Regions from separate parts of the Leucobacter komagatae genome, predicted to be linked through region 1. Evidence: riboswitches for the same ligand, from Rfam matches in the RefSeq annotation. Region 1 holds a riboswitch; the other holds the start of a gene.
What was found. A riboswitch is a leader RNA that binds a small molecule or an ion and turns the genes downstream of it on or off. The one in region 1 is predicted to bind thiamine pyrophosphate.
Positions count from the first base shown of each region.

Region 2: another riboswitch for thiamine pyrophosphate. It lies ahead of FB468_RS15425 (thiamine ABC transporter substrate-binding protein); the one in region 1 lies ahead of FB468_RS14795 (thiamine-binding protein).

Region 1 covers NZ_VFON01000001.1:3,266,905-3,278,386, forward strand. The annotation lists gene FB468_RS14755 (PucR family transcriptional regulator) at 1-1,334, shown strand, start outside; gene FB468_RS14760 (PucR family transcriptional regulator) at 1,314-3,068, opposite strand; gene brnQ (branched-chain amino acid transport system II carrier protein) at 3,300-4,709, shown strand; gene FB468_RS14770 (NAD(P)/FAD-dependent oxidoreductase) at 4,717-5,958, shown strand; gene FB468_RS14775 (ornithine cyclodeaminase family protein) at 6,017-6,946, shown strand; gene FB468_RS14780 (NADP-dependent oxidoreductase) at 6,980-8,002, opposite strand; gene FB468_RS14785 (DUF1304 domain-containing protein) at 8,063-8,452, opposite strand; gene FB468_RS14790 (TetR/AcrR family transcriptional regulator) at 8,567-9,160, shown strand; TPP riboswitch at 9,268-9,375, shown strand; gene FB468_RS14795 (thiamine-binding protein) at 9,369-9,665, shown strand; gene FB468_RS14800 (ABC transporter permease) at 9,679-10,452, shown strand; gene FB468_RS14805 (ABC transporter substrate-binding protein) at 10,455-11,482, shown strand, end outside.
Region 2 covers NZ_VFON01000002.1:125,066-136,547, forward strand. The annotation lists gene FB468_RS15385 (META domain-containing protein) at 1-116, shown strand, start outside; gene FB468_RS15390 (hypothetical protein) at 237-587, opposite strand; gene purH (bifunctional phosphoribosylaminoimidazolecarboxamide formyltransferase/IMP cyclohydrolase) at 692-2,356, opposite strand; gene purN (phosphoribosylglycinamide formyltransferase) at 2,405-3,028, opposite strand; gene FB468_RS15405 (SDR family NAD(P)-dependent oxidoreductase) at 3,110-3,904, shown strand; gene FB468_RS15410 (nucleoside/nucleotide kinase family protein) at 4,101-4,688, opposite strand; gene FB468_RS15415 (ABC transporter ATP-binding protein) at 4,685-5,389, opposite strand; gene FB468_RS15420 (ABC transporter permease) at 5,386-7,062, opposite strand; gene FB468_RS15425 (thiamine ABC transporter substrate-binding protein) at 7,096-8,229, opposite strand; TPP riboswitch at 8,227-8,336, opposite strand; gene FB468_RS15430 (cell division protein PerM) at 8,343-10,247, opposite strand; gene FB468_RS15435 (hypothetical protein) at 10,281-11,339, opposite strand; gene FB468_RS15440 (OsmC family protein) at 11,428-11,482, opposite strand, start outside.

The DNA.
Region 1 (11,482 bases):
CGGGCCGCGGAAGCGAGGGCGCTGCCGGTTCAGGGCAGCCCGCGCCTCGCAGGGTGGTTCGCCCGGAGTCTGCGGCTCACGACCTGCAGCTGCGCGAACTCATCGCCCGCGTGGGGTACACCCTGCAGGAGGACACGCCACAGATCGTCGACGAGATGACAGCGCTGCTGTCAGACAGGGTCGCGGGTCTCGACCAAGACGCCCAACTCGTGCAGATGCTGCGCGCGAGCGTTGACGGAAACGTGTGGACCATCGGGCACATCCTCACGAACGACATCGCGATTGAATCAGTTCAGCCGAGCACGGCCGCCGTCGAGTACGCCATGCGGCTCGCGCAGCGCGACGTGCAGCTTGGCTCGCTCACGCGCGCGTACTACCTTGGCCAATCGATGGTGGTTCGCCGAGGCATCGACATGGTCGACGCGCTCGGGCTCGACGACCAAGACCTGCAAATGAACCTCGTCCGCCGCATCACCGACGTGATTCACAACTACATTGACTGGATGCTCCAGTACGTGACGAACGTCTTCGTCGCCGAGCAGGCAAAATGGTGGACCGCGCGTGCGGTGACGAATGCGGCAGCCGTGCTCAAGACACTGCGCGGCGAGCCGATCTCGTCCGCTGGGTTCGAAGCGCGCACGAAGTACTCGCTTGATCAGCACCACATCGCGCTCATCGCGTGGCTCGAGTTCGACAATTCGACGACGGAGGATCAGCGGCAGGTCGACCAGCTGCTCAGACGGATAGCCGCGATCCTGCAGTCAACGAAGCCGCCGCTGATCACCGCTGCGGATCGTACGACGGCGTGGGCATGGGTCGCGACCCCGACAACCGAGCTTGCACCTGATGCCCTCACACGCATCGCGAAGCTCGCCGAGTCTGCCGAGGCGAACAATGTGCGGGTTGCCATTGGGGTGCCCGGCAGCGGCGTCTCAGGGTTCAGGCGCAGCCACGAGCAGGCCGCGAAGGCGCGGCTCGTCGCGCTCGGCGCCCAGCGGTTCCGAGAAGCCCAGCTGGTGGCGTTCAGCGACCCCGACGTCGGGTTTCTGTCACTGCTCATGCACGACACGAAGAGCGCTATAACGTGGACCCGGGAGGTGCTCGGGGACGTCGCGTCCGAGGGGGAGCAGCAGGCCGCGCTTCGCGAGACGCTTGCGACGTTCTACGCGACCGGCGAGAACTCCTCGAAGACGGCCGAGCTGCTCGGGCTGCACCGCAACACCGTGCGCCAGCGAGTCGCGAAGTTCGAGTCTGAGCGCGGCGGCAGGCGAGCCGATGGCATGGAGATTTCGCTCGCGCTGAAGCTCTTCGACCTACTTGGCGAGGGTAGCTGACGCAGCCCGCGCCGCGAGCTCAAGCTGCAGCGCAGCGAGGAGGCGGTCTTCCGTGCGGCTGAGGTCGAGCCCGGTGATCTCCTGCGCGCGCTGCAGCCTGTAGCGCAGCGTGTTCGGGTGCACCCCGAGCAGGCGGGCCGCCTCGCGCGCGTTGAAGCCCGTGTCGACGTAGCGCCGCAGGCTCGCAACGAGTTCGGCCCCGTGCCGCTCGTCGTAGTCGCGCAGCGTGTCGAACCGCGGGTCGATGAGCTCCGGCCGTTCGCCGAGCAGCTCGAATGCCTCTCGCAGCAGCACGGACGTGCGCGACTGGGTGAGGGAAGTGACGCGGGTGCCGCTCCCAGCGATCGCATCGAGCACCCGGTCTGCCTCGGCGCGGGCCCCGGCAACCTCCTCAAACCCCGTGACGGGGGCGACGATCGCGACCCGCATTGGCGTCGTCTCGGGGGGCATCGAACGCGCGCCGGGGGCATCGAACTTCGCGACGAGCATCTCCGCCCACTCCTCAAGCCTGTGGCCGCCCGAGAGGTTTGGAAGCAGCACGTAGGCGCGCTCTCCGAGCAGCACGAACCGCGCCTGCGGCGCAAACGCCCCGACGTGCAACCGCAGCATCTTCGCAACCCCGGCGACCCCAACCCCGGCAACCCCGGCGACCCCGGCAACACTGGCGACCGCCCCGCCCCCGTCCTCGGCGGCGCCCGGCAGCGCGATGCCGATCAGCGCCGCGTCGCCGAGCGTCGGCAGACCGAGAAACGCTGACGCAGTGCCCGCGTCGATCCCGCCGCGCTCCCCGAACACCCGCTGCAGCATGAGCTCCGTCGCCGACGGTGCCTCGAGCTCGCGCGTGAGCACGCGTGACGCCGCTGAGGCGCCACCCCGCACGACTGTCTCGGCGTCGGGGCTGAACCCGTTCGCGCCCTCCTGCACCCAGATCGAGCCGATGAACTGGCCGCTGGGGGAGTGAATTCCGGTCACCAATCGCGGCCGCATCCCGAGTTCGGCGTGCGCAGGAACGGCGACGACCTCGGTCGTGTTCTGGATCCGCTTCACCACGCCCCAGGCGCCGAGCAGCACCATCGAGTCCTCCGGCGCGACCCGGCCGAGGATGGCCCGGGCCCGGAGCCCGTCGGCGGTGCCGTCGGACGGGGAATAGGCGAGCACGCTCGAGTCGGGGCGCTCGATCGTCACCATGCCGCCGGCGCCCGCGGCGATCACGGACGCGAGCTCGGCGAGGTCGCTGAACGCGGCGTTTTCGCCCGCGCCGGGCGGGGCCGTCTCGCGTGACTGCGCCCGTTCGAGCCGCCGGTGGATCGCGGCGAGCAGCAGGTCCCAGCGCGCCATACGATCGACCACAATCATCGCCAGCCCGGCCTCGGAGGCGGCCGCTCGCAGGGCGGGCCCGTCGATGTCCTCCTTGACCATGAGGGCGACGGGGCGCTCAGCGTCGGGCCGCGCGCCCAAGCCGCGGAGCCACGTCGCCACGTGCTCCGCTGCGACGCCGACGGGCAGTACGAGGTCGGCCGGCGGCGCGGACGGAACGGGGGAGGCAAGGTCGGCAAACTCGGCGAGCGCGACGGTGTGTACGCGGGGCGTGGGCCGCGATCCGGATCCTGGTTCGGGCTCGGCGGGAACCAGTTCGCGGACCGCGGCGTCGAGTGCGGTCGCGATCTCGGAGAGCGGGATCGCGCCCGCGTGCGGGCGATCCAGTTCTTCCGCGCGCGCGAACTGTCCGTACATAGTGCCCATAATATCCCGATAAATTAGGTACTTTGCCCGAGGAATGGGGCTGGCCTCGTGTGGTTCGATGGAGCGGACGTGCGGCGACGACTGGCTTTTCGAGCCTGCCCACACGCCGCCAGATTTCTTTTGCCAGCTCAAGGAGGAGAACGTGCAACACACGCCTTTCGCGCCTGAGGGACCCTCAGCCGCCGTGCCCAACCAGACCAGCTCGACCCGAGGGGGTGCGCGATGACCAGAGACCGGAAACTCTCGCCGTTCCAGATGCTGGCCCTCGGCCTGCTGCTCTTCGCCATGTTCCTCGGTGCGGGTAACACGATCTTCGCCCCGATGGTCGGTCAGGCCGCGGGCAGCGAGATGTGGATCCCGATGTCGGGCTTCCTCATCACCGGCGTCGGCCTCGTGCTCCTCGCGATCGTCGCCCTCACGATGGCCGGCGGCACGGTAGAGCAGCTCGCCTCGCGCGTGCACCCCGTGTACTCGTTCGTGTTCTGCATCCTGCTGTTCCTCGCGCTTGGGCCGCTCTACGTGAACCCGCGCACGACCTCGGTTGTGTACGAGATCTCGGTGAAGCCGATCCTCGGCCCCGAGCTCACGCAAGGCACCTGGCCGCTCATCATCTTCTCGGTGATCTTCACGCTGCTCGGCGTCTACCTCTCACTCACGCCGTCGAAGCTCGTCGACCGCGTTGGCAAGGTCATCACGCCGATCTTCTCGGTGCTGCTCATCATCATCGTCGTGAAGTCGCTCATCACCCCGATGGGTGAGCTGCACCCCGCCGTCGACCCCTACAAGAACGGCGCGTTCATTAAGGGCTTCACCGAGGGTTACCTCACGATGGACGCGCTCGCGGCCCTGGTGTTCGCCGGCGTCTTCATCCAGTCGATTCGCGGCCAGGGCATCACGACCCGCAAGGGCATCTCGTTCACGTTCTTGAAGGCCGGCATCATCACGGTCATAGGCCTCGCGCTGCTGCACATCTCGCTCGCCTGGATCGGTGGTTCGAGCGTCGACTCGATCGGCCGCCCCGACAACGGTGGAACTGTCATCGCCGAGGCGGCCCGCACGCTGCTCGGCTACCCGGGGGTGCTGATGATCGGCCTCGTCATCTTCCTCACCGGCATCACGACGCTCGTCGCGTGCCTCACCGCAGTCGCTGACTACTTCGCAAAGCAGTTCCCGAAGGTGTCGTACAAGGCGTGGGTATGGATCCACGCCACAGTCGGTCTCGTCATCGCGAACTTCGGGCTGCAGGCAGTGCTTTCCGCTGCGCTCCCGATCCTTTTCCTGCTCTACCCGCTCGGCATGACCCTCATCGTGCTCGCGCTCCTCGACCGCTTCTTCGGCGGGCGCCGCGCGGTCTACGTCGGGGCGACCATCGGGGCCGGATCGATCGCGATCCTCGACGCAGTGAAGGCGTCGGGCAACTTCGTCGACGAGCTCAACGGCTTCTTCTCGTGGCTGCCCATGTTCGCCGACAACGGCGGGTGGATCATCCCCGCGGTGCTCGGCGGCGTGATCGGCTACGTCGTTGGGCTGGCGAAGGGTGAGCCCGCGATCGACCGCACCGCGCACATCTCCGTGATTGACGAACCCGTCACCGACCACTCCGAGGCGCGTGCCTCCTCACGAAAGGCGTAACACCCGCATGACCCGTGTCATCGTGATCGGAGCCGGCGCTGTCGGCCTGGCATCCGCGTACTACCTCCGCAAGGCCGGCCACGAGGTGACCGTTGTCGACCAGGCGCCGCTCGCGGCGAAAGCCTCGGGGCACAACGCGGGCTGGTTGATTCCGAGCATGTCGACACCGGTCCCAGCGCCCGGCATGATGCTGCAGGCCATGAAGTGGATGGTGCAGCCCGACAGCCCGCTGTACGTGACACCCTCGCTCAAGCCGAGCTTCATCGGGTTCATGCTGCGCATGCTTCGTAGCTGCACCGACGCGCGCTTCCGCGAGGGGTCGGCGGTGCTCGCCGCGCTCAGCGCGACGGCGCTGTCGGACTTTGACGAGCTCGCGTCCGAGGGCGTCGAATTCGAGCAGCACGAGCAGCCGTTGTCGATGCTCTTCACCGACGGACACAAGGTCGAGGGCCGGGTCACCGAGCTCGAACTCTTGGACGGCAAGCTGCCCGGGTTTTCGTGGAACCACATGAGCGAGGCAGACCTGAAGGCGCACAAGCCCGTGCTCTCAGACCGGGTGGTTGCCGGCATCGAGTCGCGGGGCGACCGCTCGGTCGACCCCGGCTCGTTCGTGCGCGGCCTCGCGGCGGCCTGCGAGCGCGAGGGCGTCGAGCTCAGGCTTGGCGCGCCCGCATCGCTCGAGCAGGCCACCGGTGGTGGCGTCTCCGTACAGGTGGGCGCCGAGACGCTCCGAGCCGACCGAGTCGTCGTCGCCGCTGGCGCCTGGACCAACGAGGTGCTGCGCGGCATCGGCGAGCGCGTGCCGCTGCAGTCGGGCAAGGGCTACGGCTACGACTTCCCGGTCGTGCCCGGCGGCCCGACGAAGCCGATTTACCTCGCCGAGGCGAAGGTGGCGATCACGCCGCTCGACACGAAGGTGCGACTTGCTGGCACGATGGGCTTCACCGGCGTCGATGAGTCGATCAAGCGTCGCCGCGCCGGCGGTATCCTCACCGGTGTGAGCGGATACTTCGAGGGCTGGCCCGACATCGACGGTGCCCCCGAACCGTGGACGGGGCTGCGCCCGACGACGCCAGACGGCCTCCCGATCATCGGCGCGCTCGCGAAGCACCCGAACGTGCTTGTCGCGACGGGGCACGTCATGCTCGGCATCAGCCTGGCGCCCACGACGGGCAAGCTCATCACCGACCTCGTTGGTGGCGGCCCCGTGCCCGAGCTGTTGCGGGGCGTCTCCGCGAACCGCTTCTAGGCTCGGGCAGCCGCCCCTCGCCGAACCCCTTCACCACCCAGCCAGCAAGGAGAACTCCATGATTGCCCCGACCGGACTGCCGTTCCTCTCAGCCGCGGACGTGCGCGCCCAGATCGACCCAGACACCGCGCGCGGCCTCATCGAGCGCGCGCTGCTGGAGGGCTTCGACCCGGCCGATGACCCCGCGAGGCAGTCGGTTGACGCTGGGGCGGGGCACCTGCTGCTCATGCCGTCGAGCCTCGGGCAGTCGGTCGGGGTGAAGATCGCGTCGGTCTCGCCCGACAACCCTGCGAAGGGCAAGCCCCGCATTCAGGCCCTTTACCTGCTCATGGACGCTGAGACCCTCACTCCCCAGCTGCTCGTTGACGGGTCGGCGCTCACGGTGATCCGCACGCCCGCGACCACCGCGGTCGCGGTTGACAGGCTCGCGGAGCCCGACGCGCAGCGTCTCGTCGTGTTCGGTAGCGGGCCGCAGGCGATCGACCACGTCGTCGCCTTCTCGCGCATCCGCGAGCTCACCGACATCAAGCTTGTCGGGCGCAACCCCGAGCGCACCGCACCAGCGGTGGCGAAGCTCGCCGAGCTCGGGATCTCGGCGAGCGTCGGCACCCCCGCGGACGTCGCCGAAGCCGACATCGTGCTCTGCGCGACGTCGGCAAAAGACCCGGTGTTTGACGGTTCGCTCGTGCGCGACGGCGCCTGCGTTGCCGCGATGGGCTCGCACGAGCCCGACAGGCGCGAGATCCCGGGCGACCTCATGGGCCGCGCGCTCGTCGTCGTCGAAGACCAGGCGACCGCGCTGCGCGAGGCCGGCGACGTCATCATGGCGGCGGCCGAGGGGAACCTTGACGTCAACTCGATGCAGCCCCTCGCAGGCCTCGTGCGGGGCGAGATTGTGCGCGACCCCAGCCGCCCGAACGTCTTCAAGGGCACGGGTATGTCGTGGCAAGACCTTGCTGTCGCGTCGGGGCTGACGCCGCCCGCGTAGCTTCACCGACCGGAATCCTTGCGGGGCCCGCCGCTACTCGGTTGCCCCCACGCGAACGAGCATCTTGCCGGTGTTCGCGCCGCGCATCATCGCGAGGAACGCGTCGATGGTGTTGTCGATGCCGTCGACGATGGTTTCGTCGTAGGCGATCTTGCCCTCGCCAAACCACGCGGACATGCGTTCGGTGAACTCGGGCAGCTTGTCCCAGTGCGCACCGACGGTGAAGCCCTGCATCGTGAGTGCGCGAGTGATCATGTTCGCCATGTTCGAGGGGCCGACGGGGCGCTCGGTGGCGTTGTACGCGGCGATCGCACCGCAAAGCGCGAGCCTACCGCCGTCGTTCATCGCGGCGAGGGCGCCCTCGAGGTGGTCTCCGCCGACGTTGTCGAAGAACACGTCGACCCCGTCGGGCGCTGCCTCTGCGAGCAGCTTTCGCACCGGGCCGTCTTTGTAGTTGAACGCCGCGTCGTAGCCGTACTTCTCGGTCAGCAGCGCCACCTTCTCTGGCGAGCCTGCCGACCCGACCACCCTGCCAGCGCCCAAGAGCTTCGCGATCTGGCCTGCGGCGGTGCCGACGGCGCCCGCGGCGCCCGAGATGAAGACGGTGTCGCCCTCGCGCAGGCCCGCGATGGTCGTGAGGCCGACGTAGGCGGTGAGCCCGGTCATGCCGAGCATGTGCAGGTGGACGGAGAGCGGTACTCCGGCGAGTTCGGGCAGTGCCCGGAACTTCGCGCCGTCGGCCTGCGCCACGTCGGTCCAGCCGTGCTGGTGCAAGACGGCGGTGCCGACGGGCAGTGAATCGTTCGCTGACTCGACGACCCTGCCGACGGCCCCGCCAGAGATCACGGCGCCGAGCTCGTAGGGCGCAACGTAGCTGCGGGCATCGCTCATGCGCCCGCGCATGTACGGGTCGACCGAGACGAACTCGTTGCGCACCCGCACCTCGCCAGGCGCGAGATCGCCGTACTCGACGGTAGCGGTCTCGAAGTCTTCGTGCACGGGCCAGCCTGTGGGGCGGCGGGCGAGGCGAATTTGGGTGCTCGTTGACTGACTCATGTGTGCTCCTTTGTGAGGTGGGGTACGTGAAAGCGGGAGGTGGATGCGGGGGCCGCCCGGCTACCCGAGGAGACCGATCGCCAGCGCGATGATGCCGAGCGCCGGCACGAGGCCCTGCTTCGCTGCGGCGCCAAGCTTGTCTGGTGACGAGAGGCCAAGCACGAGGCTTGCCGCGACCATAGAGCCCGCGCCTGTGAAGACCAGGGTTGCCCCCACGGGCACGTTGCCCAGCGCTACGACGACGATGCCGAGGAACACGGCGACCGCGAGAAACAGGTTGTAGAACCCCTGATTGAAGGCGAGCGTGCGCTGCGCCTCGGCCTGCTCGACGGTGCCCGTGCCAAACGTGCGGCGCGCCCGCGCGCTCGTCCAGGCGATGGATTCGAGGTAGAAGATGAACACGTGGATGAGTGCCGCAATACCGGTCAGCACAAGGCCTGTGATCATCATGGGTGGCTCGATTCTCTCGGTGAGCGCCGGCCGCGGGCCGCGTTCGCAAAATTCTGTAACGGTCAGTACAATATAACGAGAGGGGCGTTCGCGCAATCATTTTGAGGAGACAGTATGGGTCGCACGCAGCAGTTCGACACCGCGGAGGTCGTGCGCGCGGCTCGAGGCGTGTTCTGGGCGAACGGGTACGAAGCGAGCTCGATCCCTGACCTCGAATCGGCCACGGGGCTGAAGCGCTCGAGCATCTACCACGCGTTCGGGTCGAAGCAGGGGCTGTTTGAGACCGTCATCGAGAGCTACCTGACCGAGGTCATCCGCCCCCGGCTCGCGCCGCTCACCGCCCCAACGGTCGCCGCGGGCGCGCTCGAGGGGTACCTCGCCGGGCTGCGCGCGGCGCTCCTCGATGCGGGCACGACGGCCGCGACGAGCGGTTGCCTGCTCGTGAACGCTGCGGGCGCGCCGATCTCGCAGGACGCCACCGTCTCACGGGTCATCGCCGACTATCGGGCTGAGCTGCGGGGAGCCTTCGCGAACGGCGTCGCCGCCAGGTTTCCGGCAGCGGCCGACACCGAGGTGGCCGTGCTTGCCGATGTCTGCACGGGCCTCGTGATCGCTGCCGTCGCGCTCGTGCGCGTCACCCCGGATGCGGCGGTCGCGAGCATCGACGCCGCGCTCGCGCTCATCGGCGAGCGCGCCGCACAGGGCTGAGGGCTGCAGGGCTGAGGTCACAGGGCCGCGACGCAGCGCGCCAGCACGCCGACACTCCGGCGCTTGACCCGACCGCTGGGTTCGTCGCTATGCTGAGGGTTCCAGTACACATCCGCTGGGGGGGCCCGAACGGGCTGAGATTTGCCGAATGAGGCGAACCACCCCAGGAACCTGATCTCGTTAGCACGAGCGGAGGGAAGCGGTCACTATGTTGATCCATGTTCATGTCTCACCCACTCCCATGGGAGACGAAAACGGTCGGTACAGCTGCGTCGAAGGCGCGATTCGCGTCATCGAGCAGAGCGGCCTCGAATACGAGGTCGGCGCGCTCGGCACGACCATTCAGGGACCGGCTGACGAGCTGTGGCCGCTCATGCGCGAGCTGCACGACGCGACGCTTACGGCCGGGGCCGATCGCGTGATGACGCACTTCCGCATCCTCGAAGCGAAGGACGACGTCATCGAAGCCTCGATGACCGACCTCGCCGCCCGCATCACGCACTAGCCCGCCGGCCGCCGTGAGAATCCTCACGCGGCAGATCCTCCCCGTGTTCCTCGCCGTCGCAGGCCTGGTGCTCGCGTGGGGTCTGCTCGTGCGCTTCACAGGCGTGCCCGCGTACCTCATCCCGTCGCCCTCAAGCGTGTGGGCGGCGGGCTGGGGCGATCGGGCGCTGCTCGGCTCGCACCTCGCCGCGACGCTCAAGATCGCGCTCTCGGGTTTCGCGCTCGGGGCGCTCGGTGGCGTCGCGATCGGGATCGCGCTTGGCCTGTCCGCCACCCTGCGACGGGCGGCAGAACCGCTGCTCATCGCGAGCCAGGCGATCCCGCCCGTCGTGCTCGCGCCGATCCTCATCTCTGCGATGGGGTTCGGGGCGTTCCCGAAGATCCTTGTCGTGGCGCTCGGCGCGTTCTTCCCGATCGCGATTAGCGCGAGCGCGGCGATGCGCGACGCCGACAGGTACCTCGTCGACCTGCTGGTTTCGATGGGTGCGTCACCGTTCACGGTGCTGCGCCGGGTGAGGCTGCCGGGGGCGATCCCCGCGATCGTCGCGGGTGCGAAGGTCGCCGCGAGCTACGTCGTGTTTAGCGCAATCATCGCCGAGTGGATGGGCTCCTCCATCGGGCTCGGCGTCTACCTCCAACGTTCACAGGCGAGTTACCGGATGGATCAGCTCTTCGCCGCGGTCGGCGTCATCGCCGTGCTCGGCGTGCTGCTCTTCTGGCTCGCATCCCTGATCGGCGACACCGTGCTGGCGCGGTTCCGATCCACACCCAACAGAAAGGGCGTCTAACCATGGCCGCTCACACAAAGACCACGAAGACCACAAAGCTCTCGAAGGCCGCAACCGCCACGACCGCGACCGCCGCGCGCCGCACCGGGGTCGCCGCGGCACTCGCAGGCTCGCTGCTGCTCGCGGGCTGCGCCGCGTCGGGCCCCGGGGCAAACGGGGGCGGTGGCACCGACGGCGGCTCGGCCGCCGGGGGAACCGCGCTCACCCCCGTCACGCTTATGCTCAACTGGACGCCGAATGCGCACCACGCGGGCATCTACTACGCGAAGGATCACGGGCTGTACGAGGAGGCCGGTCTCGACGTTGAGATCCTTGAACCGGGCGACGGGATCGGGGCCGATGCCTCGGTCGCCGAGGGCCGCGCAGAGTTCGGCATCTCGCAGGCCGAGTCGCTGCTGCCCGCGCGCGCGGCCGGGATGGACCTCGAGGCGGTCGCGACGCTCCTGCCCGTGAACGACTCGGTGCTCATGGGCGTGAAGCGCTCGGGCTTCAGCGAGAAACTGAGCTCGCTCGCCGGCCTCACCTACGGCGGTTACGGCGGGGCGCTCGAGACCGAGATTATGTCGGCGCTCACGACCTGCGGCGGCGGGGACCCAAAGGAGGTCGAATTCATCGAGATCGGTAACGTCGATTACCTCGCGGGCCTCGAACAGGGCAAGTTTGACGTGACCTGGGTCTTCGGCGGCTGGGACGCGCAGCGCGCGAAGGCCGCAGCCGACGACGTGGTGATTCTGCCGATGGCCGACCACCAAGACTGCATCCCGAACTGGTACACGCCCGTGATCGTTGGCAACGCCACGAACATGGCGAAGGATCCGGCGACCGCGGAAGCCTTCCTCAACGCAACGAGCCGAGGCTACGACGAGGTCGTGCGTGACCCCGCCGCGGGCGCCAAGGCGCTCCTTGAAGCCGCGCCCGAGCTCGACGAGGGGCTCGTGGAACGCGCGGTCGCCTACTACGCGCCCCGCTTCACCGCCCAGGGGAAGTTTGGCGAGATGGACGAGACGGTGTGGCAGACCTTCACCGACTT
Region 2 (11,482 bases), on a different contig from region 1:
CCTGGCTGAGCGGCGCGTCGACCGCGGTTGTCGAGGGTGACAAGATCACCTTCAACGACGAAGACGGCAAGAAGATCGGCTCGCTGAAGAAGACCGAGTTCACGGCGCCGAAGTAGCTCGCGCACAAACAGCAAAGCGGCGGGGTAAGGATCAAGTCCTCACCCCGCCGCTTGCTTTGTAGCGCGAAAGCGTCACTCAGAAGCGCCGCACAGAAGCCGCGCCCCACGAGGCGCCGGTTACCAGGCGACCGCGAGCGCCACGTTCAGTACTGACAGCCCCATGATGGCGCCGAGCACGCCGCCCGAGACGTTTTCCTTCTTTTTGAAGACAAGCGCGAGCACGATGATCGCGACGAGCACGAGCGTCTTCACGCCGATCTTCATGTTGTCGGGCTGGCCGCCCATGGCGTACATCATGCCGACGAGGCCGAGGCCCGTCGCGAGCATGAGCCATGAGCTGTGCAGGATGCCGCCCGAGATCTTCGCGGCGCCTTCCTTCACCTTCGACAGCTGGGCGATCGAAGCGCCAGCGACACCGGCGAAGCCGACGATGTGCAGGATCAGCAGGATGTTGCGGATGATCTCCATGGTGTTTCCTCCCTCAAATATGCGGATGTGTGTGGGTGTCGGCCATTCGGCCGGAACGTCTGGGGCTGGCCGGGCGCGGGCGCGGGGCCCCGCCAGCCTCGGGCCTAGTGGAAGAAGTGCCGCTCGCCCGTGAAGTACATGGTCACACCGGCGGCCTGCGCCGCGGCGATGACCTCTTCGTCGCGAACGGATCCGCCGGGCTGCACAACCGCGCGCACGCCAGCGTCAAGCAGGACCTGCAGGCCGTCTGCAAAGGGGAAGAACGCGTCGGACGCTGCGACCGAACCGGCGGCACGCTCACCCGCCCGCGAGACGGCGAGGCGGCAGGAGTCAACGCGGTTGACCTGGCCCATGCCGACGCCGACCGAGGCGCCGCCGTTCGTGAGCAGGATGCCGTTCGACTTCACCGCGCGGCTCGCGCGCCAGGCAAACTCTAGCTCGGCGAGCGTCTCTGCGTCAGCGGCCTCGCCAGCGGCGAGCGTCCACTCAGCGGCGGGCGCGAAGTGGCGGTCAGCGTCCTGGATGAGGAAGCCGCCCGAAACCTGCTTGAGCTCAACGGGGTTCTGCGTGTATCCCTCGGGTAGCACGAGCAGGCGCACGTTCTTCTTCTGGGCAAGGATCGCGAGGGCCTCGGGCTCGAAGCCCGGCGCAATGATGACCTCGGTGAAGATCTCGGAGACCGTTTTCGCCATGCCCTCGGTGACGACGCGGTTGGCAGCGATCACGCCGCCGAAGGCCGAGACGGGGTCGCAGGCGTGTGCGAACTCGTGTGCCGCGGCGATCGGATCGGCAGCGCCCTCGGGCGCCACGGCGACACCGCAGGGGTTCGCGTGCTTGATGATCGCGACGGCTGGGCGCTCGTGGTCAAACGCGGCGCGGAGGGCCGCGTCTGCGTCGACGTAGTTGTTGTACGACATCTCCTTGCCGTGCAGCTGAGTCGCCTGCGCGATGCCGACGCCCTCGTTCTCGCTGAACAGTGCCGCGCGCTGGTGGCTGTTCTCGCCGTAGCGCAGCACCGACTCGCGCAGCCCGAAGACCTCGTACCCGACGTAGCCCTCGCTCGTGGCGAAGATCGCGGCAACCTCGTCCTCGTCAGAAACCTCGGCCTCGGCCGCGACGGGGGCGTCTTCCCAGCCCGCGTCCTGCTGATCGAGGAACCAGTTCGCGACGGCACCGTCATACTGCGCGGTGTGCACAAATGCCTCGGTTGCGAGCGAGCGGCGCAGCTCGAGGGTCGTGCCACCCGCCTGCACGGCAGCGATGACCTCGTCGTAGCGGCCGGGCGAGACGACGATCGCCGCGTTTGCGTGGTTCTTCGCGGTCGCGCGAACCATCGCGGGGCCACCGATGTCGACGTTCTCGACGATGTCGGCGGCGGGCTTGCCAGCCGCGACGGTCTGCTCGAACGGGTACAGGTTCACGACGACGAGCTCGAACGGGGCGAAGCCGAGCTCTTCGAGCTGCGCGCGGTGATCAGCGAGGCGCAGGTCGGCAAGCAGGCCCGAGTGCACGGCGGGGTGCAGCGTCTTCACGCGGCCATCGAGCGCCTCGGCGAACCCGGTCACCTCGGAGACGTCGGTCACCGCGTGGCCGGCCTCGCGAATCGTTGCGGCGGTCGAGCCGGTCGACACGAGCTCGACGCCGGCCGCGGCGAGCGCAGCGGCAAGGTCAAGCAGCTTAGTCTTGTCGCTCACGGAGATGAGCGCGCGCTTCACCTCGATGAGGTCGCGATGCTCGTACAGGCTCGGGTCGTGGCTCTGGACTGCCATGGGGCTCCTTGAATTCGTGCGGTGTGGGGTTTGAAAAATCTGGGGGTACTAGGCGAGATCAGCGGCAGCGGCGCCAGCAGCAGCACCGGCGACCGCAGCGAGGTCGAGCGTGCCGTCGGCGATCTCTCGGACGGTGCGCACAAGCAGCGGGCGCTCCTCCTGCTTGATGCGCTCGTGCAGGTCGGCCTCCGCCTCGCCCGCTCGAACGGCCACAACGGCCTGCCTGAGCACCGGCCCGGTGTCAACGCCCTCGTCGATGATGTGGACGGTCACGCCGGTCTCGGTTGCGCCCGCGGCGAGCGCGTCGCGCACCGCGTGGGCGCCCGGAAAGAGCGGCAGCAAAGCGGGGTGGGTATTAATGAGCCGCGGCGAGAACTCGCTTACGAACCCGGCGGGCAGAATACGCATCAGGCCAGCGCTCACGACGAGGTCGGCGCCGTGGTTCTGGATCCCGGCCGCGAGTGCGGCCCCCCACTCAGCGCGGTTCGCGTGGTCGGCTGGGCGGACAACAAAGCTCGGGATCCCGGCAGCCTCCGCATACGCGAGGCCCGCAGCGGCGGTGTCGGCTCCGACACAGACGATTTCTGCGGGAAACTCGGGGTCGCTCGTTGCCTCAATGAGTGCTTTGAGATTGCTACCGCCACCGGAGATGAGAACCGCGAGTTTCAACACCAGCCCAGTCTACTCGCTGTGCCGGTGTGCGGACGCGCCATCGGGCCCTGCGCGCAGGGGGTTCGGCGGTATGCTTCCCACATGCTTCTTCAGGACCTCTTCGGGCTCTCCGGCCGCACCGCACTCGTCACTGGCGGCAGCTCAGGCATTGGCCGTGCGATTGCTGAAGCGCTCGCCGGCGCTGGCGCGCACGTCGTCATTGCGGCGCGCACGATCGGCGAGCTTGAGCAGGCCGCAGAGGAGATCACCGCGAGCACCGCCGTGGCCGCGGCCGGCGGGAGCGCTTCGTGGGTGCGCGCAGACCTCGCGACCCGAACCGGAGCGCACGAGCTCGCCGACGCGCTACTCGACCTCACCGCGGGGCCCGGCCGGGTCGACATCGTCGTGAACTCGGCGGGCGTGAACATCCGCCCGCCCCTCGCTGATCTGACGGAAACGGAATGGGATACGACGATGTCGGTGAACCTCGAGGCGCCGTTCGTCCTCGGGCAGCGCCTCGCCCCCGGAATGGTCGAGCGCGGCTACGGCCGGCTCATCCACATCAGCTCACAGCAGGCGCACCGGCCGTTCGCGTCGAGCGGCGCCTACGGCGTCTCGAAGGCCGCCGTCGAAGGGCTCGCCCGCTCTCAGGCTGAGGCATGGTCGGCTTCGGGCGTAACCGCGAACGCGCTCATCCCCGGGTTCGTACAGACGCCGCTCAACACCCGGCTCAGCTCTGACCCCGCGATGGTCGCCGCGCTGGCAGCCCGCACGCTGGTCGGTCGCAACGGGCTGCCAGAGGACTTCGCAGGGGCCGCGGTGTTCCTCGCGAGCCCCGCCGCCTCCTATGTCACCGGCCAGTCGCTCGCGGTCGACGGCGGGTTCTCGGTGCACTAGCCTCGGCATGCCGTCACAGCCAGCGCTGCCCTGCCACCACCGTCACGGCCGCACCACCGTCACAGCGTCTGTCTTCAGCGCTTCGTATGCCCGACCGGGCGAAGTTTGGCATAGGGAATGCCGTTCCCAGACCGTGGCGGCGAAGCCGGCAGGGCGCCGGAGGCAGCCAGCCAGCCAAGCAGCCAGCCAGGCGCTCTTACCGCCCCACGTGCACGACCTCATTCGCCCGCGCGAGCGGCCGGGTGCGGGCGAAGTGCGTGACCTCCTGCGCCGCCCACCGTTCCCAGTGCGGGATGAAGGTCTCGCCATCGCGTGCGAGCGCGCGCTCTCGGCGAAGCTCGTCGGGGCATTCGACCCACAGCGTGTAAACGCTGCCCAGGGCGCGAGCCACGGCGAGGGCCTCGCCGCTCACCGAGCCGCACCCCTCGACGATCAGGGATCCTCCCGGCTCGAGGGTCACCTCGGGCGTGAAGCTCTCCGAGTACCAGTCGTAGCGCCGGTAGCGTCCAGTGCGCAGCAGTTCCGGGACCATCGCGCTCCCCGCGGCGAGGCCGTCCCAACCGGGGTAGATCTCGTCCATGCCAACGATTCTGGGGCGCTCCGCTCCCCCGGCTACACGGGCGGTTGCGAGGGTTTCGGCGAGCGAGGTCTTCCCGGATCCTGATCTGCCGTCAATGAACAGCACCCGCGGCCACCCTGCCGTCGCCTGCGCGCCAACCGCGAGATGCCGGATCCTCGCTTCCAGCCGCCCCGCGAGCGCTTCGGGCGATACTGGCGCGCTCACTCGGCGACCCGCCCCTCGCGCATCCGCAGCACGCGGTCGGCGATCGTGGCTGCCTCGCCCTCGTCGTGGGTGACGAGGATAGCCGTGGTGCCGGTCTCGCGCAGGAGCGATGCGAGGTCGAGCGCGAGCCGTTCGCGCAGCTCGCGGTCGAGCGCCGACAGCGGCTCGTCGAGCAGCAGCAGGCGCGGGCTCGGCGCGAGCGCCCGGGCGAGGGCGACCCGCTGGCGCTGGCCACCCGACAGTTCGGTGACGGCGCGGGAGCCGAAGCCCGGCAGGCCGACGAGGGCCAGCAGCTCTTCGACGCGGGCGTCGCGCTGCGCCCTCGCCCAGCGCTTGACGCGGAGCCCATACGCGATGTTCTCGGAGACGCTGCGGTGCGAGAACAGCTGCCCGTCTTGAAACACGAGCCCAAACTCGCGCTTGTGCGGCGGCACCCCGGCGAGGTCCTCGCCGGCCCAGCGCACGGTTCCAGACGACAGGGGCTCAAGCCCGGCGATCGCCCGCAGCAGCGTCGACTTGCCGCACCCCGAGGGCCCGAGGAGCGCGACGACCTCGCCGCGACCGACCGCGAAGTTCGCGTCTCGCACGATCGGCTCGTCCCGCCGGTACGCGACGCTCGCTCCGTCAACGACAAGCCCGGCGCCGGCCCCAGCCCACGCACCGGCCCCGGCCCCGGCTTCCACTCCGCTGTGTGCGCTCACCAGCTTCCTCCTACTCCGGCGTCAACACGCCAGCGTTCAGCAAAGACCATAATCCCAGCCGCGAGCGCACCGAGTACGACGGAGGCGGCAAGCGCGGCACCGTAGCTCGCCGGGTCTGGGTTCGCCACGAGCGCCGCGATCGCCACCGGTAGCGTCTGCGCATCGGGCCGCACGAGGAAGGCCGTCGCACCGAATTCCCCGAGCGACACCGCAAACGCGAACCCGAGCGCGAGCCCCGCAGACCGCCCGAGCAGGGCGAGGTCGATCGTGCCGAGCACACGAAGCGGTGAAGCGCCCAGCATCGTCGCGGCCTCCCGCGTGCGCGGGTCGATCGCGCGCAGCACCGGCGTCAGTGTCCGCACCACGAGCGGCAGTGCGACGAGCGCCTGCGCAATCGGGATGAGCACGACCGATGTGCGCAGGTCGAACCCGATACCGAACGGCCGATGCATCGTCAGCAGCAGCCCGAAGCCGAGCGTGACCGCCGAAATGCCGAGCGGCAGCATGATCGCCGCGTCGTAGACCGCGATCCCCCGCGAGAGTGCGCGCGACCGCGGCCTGCGCGAGACGACGAGCGCGACGACCATGCCGAGCGTGACCGCAATAAGCGTCGCGATACAGGCGATGCCGAGCGACAGCGCGGCGGAGTCAAAGACGGAGCCGTGCAGCGGCGACGATGGCGGCGGGTCGACGAGCGCGCGATAGTTCTCGAGCGAGAACCCGACGCCGCCGGGCCCCGCGAGCGAGCGGCGCACGAGTGCCCCGATCGGGAGGACGTGAAGCAGCAGCACCGTCGCCCCGAACACCGCAATGACCGGCGCGTCGCTCCGGCGGGGTGGCCGCACCTCGCTGCGTGCCTCGTTCGGTCGCTCGCTGTGCCCGCGCAGGATCGCCGAGACGCCGAGCGCGAGAGTAACGATGGCAAACTGCACGAGCGACAGCACGGCCGCCGACCGCAGGTCGAGGAACTGCACCGTGAGCCGGTAGATCTCGGTTTCGATGTTCGCGAACTCGCGCCCGCCGAGTATCAGCACGACGCCGAACGACGTCGCACAGAAGAGAAACACGAGCGCCGCCGCTGACGCGAGCGCTGGGCCGAGCGCGGGGAGCGTGACCGTCATGAACACCCGCACCGGCCCCCCACCGAGGGTGCGCGCCGCCTGCCCCTGGCGAGTGTCGAGCTGCGCCCAGTACCCGCCGACGGTGCGGGCGACGACGGTCACGTTGAAGAACGCGAGCGCGAGCACCACGACCGTGAGTGAGCGGTCAAGCCCGAGCCAGTGGAGGGCACCGCCCGGCCCGTAGAGCGCGGTGAACGCGACGCCAACGACAACGGCGGGGAGCACGAACGGCACCGTCAGAATCGCGCGGAGCACACCGCGGCCGCGGAACTCGAGCCGGTAGAGCACGTAGGCGGCGGGAACGCCGAGCAGGATCGCCAGCGCCGTCGCGAGGCTCGCCTGCGTCAGCGTGTTGCCGAGTACGCGCCAGCTGCGGTCGAGGCCGAGCACCTCGGGGATACCGCCGAGGTCAAGCGCAGCACCGTCCGTCAGGCCGGTTGCGACGAGCGCCGCGACCGGCCATAGGAAGAACAGTCCAACGAAGCAGAGCGGGATCGCCGCCGCGAGCGTCCAACCGAGCGCCCCAAGCGGGCGCCGGATCAGTGCGCGCACGGCGGCTCTCCCCTCGTTCGAATCGCGTGCCGGCTAGAGGCCGACCGCGTCGCCGAGGGTGCGAAGCCAGCCGTCGAGGCCAGCCTGGATCTCCTTCGACGTGAGGTCGTGCGACTGGCCCGCAGCGGGCAGCGGTGCGAACTTCGCCCAGCTCGACGGCAGCTCGACAGCCTCGTCGATCGGGTACATGTACATGTTGTCGGCGATGCCCGACTGGAACTCCTCCGAGAGCAGGTACTCAACGACCGCGCGTGCGCCCTCGGGGTTCGCGCTCCCCTTCAGCACGCCCGCGTACTCGACCTGCTGCGAGCAGGTGTCGAGCAGCGCGCGGGTGTTCGAGGCGGTCTCGTCCTCGTTCACGGTGAAGGCTGGCGACGTCGAGTACGAGACCACGATGGGCCTCGTGCCCGTCTCACTGACGCCGCTGAACTCGGTGTTGTACGCCTCGGTCCACCCCTGCACGACGCGCGCGCCGTTCCCTTCGAGGCTCTTCCAGTAGTCAACGAAGCCGTCTTCGCCGAATGCGGCGATCGTCGCGATCATGAACGATGCGCCCGTACTCGACGCCGTCGGGTCGAGCAGCACGGCGAGATCCTTGTACCTAGGGTCGGCGAGGTCCTCGAACGTCGCGGGCTCCGCGAGCCCCGCTTTCTCGAACCAGGCCGTGTCGATGTTCACGCACGTTGCGCCCATATCGATCGGAGCGAGCGGCACCTCCGCAGACTCAGCCTTCTGGCCGTCGAGCTCGGCGACGATCGCCGCGCCCCGCGCGGGCAGGATGTCGGCGGGCAGCGACTCGACAACGTCGTTCTCCATGAGCCGCGATGCGAAGGTGTTGTCGATGCCGAAGAACGCATCGGCGATGGGTGCGCCCTTGGTCAGCACGAGCTTGTTTGCGAGCTCGCCGCCATCGCCCGCGGTGACGACCTCGACGTCGTATCCGGTCGCGGCGCTCGCGGCCTTCGCGAACTCCTTCCCGTCGACGAAGCTGTCGTGGACGACGAGCGAGACCTTCCCCGCGTCACCGCCGGTGCTAGCGCCGCCGCCTTCCGGGTCGCCGCCGGCGCAACCGATAAGGGCGAGCGCGCCGGCGAGCGGGAGCGCAAGCAGGCCGAGGGCCCGAGAGAGTGAGCGGGCGTGCGAGGTTGAGTGCGTGAGAGTACGCATAACGAGAAGAGTCCTTCCTCCGCTGGCATGAACCAGATCAGGTTGAACGGTCGGAGCACGCGTGCTCCCTCTCAGCCCCGCGCGTCGGGACTCCCGTGGATTGCTCCCCTAGCCTAGCCTTTTCGGCCCGGCCAGCGCCAGCCGGCCCGTTTCCCCTCGTCTTTCGGTGCCTCCGTGAGGTCGACCGCGTCCCACGAGTACGCTTCGACGAGCGCGTCGGGGTCGAGGCTGTCGGCACCGAGGCTGTCAGCACCGAGGCTGTCAGCACCGGCGGACGTGCCGCCCGCGTCAGATTCGCCCTGCTCAGTGGTGCTGTCTGTGGTGCTGTTTGGGGCTCTGCCCGCCTCGTGCTGGTCGAAGAGTTCGGCCTCGCGCACCGCCGCAGCCGCGGCCGCCGCCGCCTCCACTGCCGACGCCGTTGCGGCGAAGTCGGGCTGCTCAGCCGTCGCGTCGGCATCAAAGTCAGTATCGAGGCCGGCCTCAACATCGAACTCGAGGGGTTCGGTGAGCTGATCGTCACTGTCGTCCGCCGACCCGGCAGCCTGCCACGAGCGCGGCACGAGGGGCGACACCGGTGCAAGATGCTCACCGGTCTCGCCGATCTTGTCTGGCCCAACGGCCCCGGGCCCAACGGCCACAGACGAACCGGCCCCCGACCCACCGGCCACAGACGCGGGCGCTGCCGCGGCGCCGGCCGCGTCAGCGGGCACGCTCTCGGGTGCCACTTCGTGGCGCTCGTCGCCGAGCCCCAGTCGCGCTTTCACCTCGGCTGGCCCATCCATGACCCGCCGGGCGAGGTCAGCGCGAGCCGCGAGGGCTCCGAGCATGGCGCCAGCGCCGAGTTCCAGGGCTGCGAGACCCGCGGCAGCCCAGACGTTCGGCCCGACCTCGGCGAGCCTGCCTGGGCCGAGAGATCCACGGGCGGCCCAGTTGAGCAGCGCGATGGCTCCCCCCGAGACTACGGCCGCGGCGACGACCTGGGATGCGACCACCGCGAGCGACTGGCGGCGGGCGGTCTCTCCGAGCGCGATGCCGATAGCGAGGCCAGCGAGCACGAGCAGCAACGGAGCGATCACCGCGACGCTCCCCCAGCCGTCAGGAATCGCGGCGAGCACGGGGATGCCCGGCATGGGTCCCAGCAGTTGCCCGAACGGCGACGCCGAGCTGCCGACTCCCACCGCGAAGCCTGAGCCCGTGAGCCACGCCCCGCTCCAAATCACGAAGACCGGGAAGAGCGCGACCTGCAGTACAAACATGAGCACAGTGCCCCACAGGTCGAGCTGCAGCGCCTCTGACGCCGCAATCACGAGCGCGAATCGCGTGAGTAGCGCTAGGGCCAGTCCGAGGGCCGCGAGGCCGACGTAGGCAGCAAGCAACATCGCTGCGAGTCGGAAGGCCTGGCCCGCGCGGTGCGGGAACGCCGCGGGGCCCTTAATCCCGATTCGTCCGAGCCAGGTCTCGACGGCGCCGACGGCCGCGAGCCACCACCCGTGCTCGTCGCGCGCGGCGCGCACGGTGTACGCGACGCCCGAGGGAACCGCCCACACGAGGGCGGCCGCGCCGGCCGACGCCGCCCACCCGACGGCGACGGTCACGTCGCCCGAGTGGGCGATCACGGCGTGCAGGATCGCGGCAACGGCCCCGAACCCGATCGCGCCTCCGAGCACGCCCGCGGCGCCAGCCCCACCGCGCGCGGCTGAGCGCCACCCGGCGCGACCAGCGAAGGCGGCCGTGACGGCCGTGATCCCGAGCGGCGCGAGCGAGATCGCGAACTGCAGCGGCTCTGGCGCGAAGCCGAGCACCTGCATGACCTCGGCCGAGAGACCCACCGCGAGTGGCGAAAAGTGGGCGAGCAGCCACGCGGCCCCCGCGCCGCCAAACACCGCCGAGGGTTCAGCCGCGAGGCCAAACGCGAGCCACCAGACGAGGAACGCATAGGCTGCGACCGCGACCAACGACGCCAGCGCGACCGCGATGGCCTCAATCGTCGCGACGATCCCGGTCAGTATTGCTCTCATCGTCCGAAAGTCTACCCGGCGATGACGCGCGGGTTACCAGCTTGCGGCCACCGCGCGGTGCGCTTCGAACAGCGGGACGGTTGTGCCTTCGGGGGCGCGCCCGAAGCCGCACTCGGTCGCCACGCCGAAGTCGCGCTCAAGGACGCCCGCGGCCGCAGCAATGCGCCGGCCCGCCCCCTCTGCCCCGTCCTCGCGGTGTACGAGCCCGAGGTAGAGCTCGCTCGTCGCGGGCAGGCTCAGCGCCGCGAGCGGAGCGAAGTATTCGGCGTCGTCGCGCTCGATAGGCACGGGCAGGTGGAGCCAGGTGAGTCCGCGCGCGCTCCGCTCAAGCACCGCGTTTGCGAAGCGGGTGAGGTGCTCTGCATCGCGTGGCTCGACGAAGTGCTTCTCGGCGACGTCGCCGTAGCAGAGGTGAACGCCGACCTCGACGTCAGTGGGAACCCTGTCGATCTGGCGGGCGAGCCGCTCGGCGGTGCCCGCCCACGGGTCGGAGAACCACTCGTACCGTTCGCCCGTGAACCCGGTGAGTCCCTCAAGGATCGCGAACTCAAGCGCGGCGTCCCACTGCACCGCAAGCTCACCGTGCGGGATCGTGCGCAGGATCTCGGCGAGCTCTGCGGCGAGCGCGCGTTCGTAAAGCGGCTCGAACGCCTCGCGGTCGCTCGCGGCTACGAGGCTCGCGACGACGCCGAGCGGCGTCGGGAGCGAGACCTGGAAGCGGGTCTCAGCTGGGATGACCCCCGCGGCCTTGAGCTCAGAGAATGTTGCCCACGATTCGAGGGCCGCAGCCGCGTACCCGAGCGGTGGTAGCTGGACCTCATCCGCGGTCACGCCCTCGGCGAGCTTCACCGGCCGGATATCAAGCATGCGTAGCGGGATCGGCGTGTCCCCAACGCGCTCGATGCCGTCGGCTTCCCCGAGCCTGTCGGCCTGGAACAGGATCCAGTGGAACCGCTCCCCCACCTCACCGTCGGGGATGCGCTTGAGCAACGGCCCGAGGTGCTCGGCGGCGACCCTGAACGTCGTCTCCGCGTCGTCGAAGTTGATGCTTCCCACGAGGTGGGCTCCCTGGACCGTGTGCTGCTCGCTCATAGGTCAAGTATCGCCGACGAGGCGCAGTTCCCGCCGGTGTGTTGCGCCGTGTGACCGCGGCAGGCCTCTGTTGTCCCCTGCCGGGCGGCTACTCGCCGTGTGCGGCGGTGACCGTCACCGTCGAGCCGCCGGCGAGCATGCGC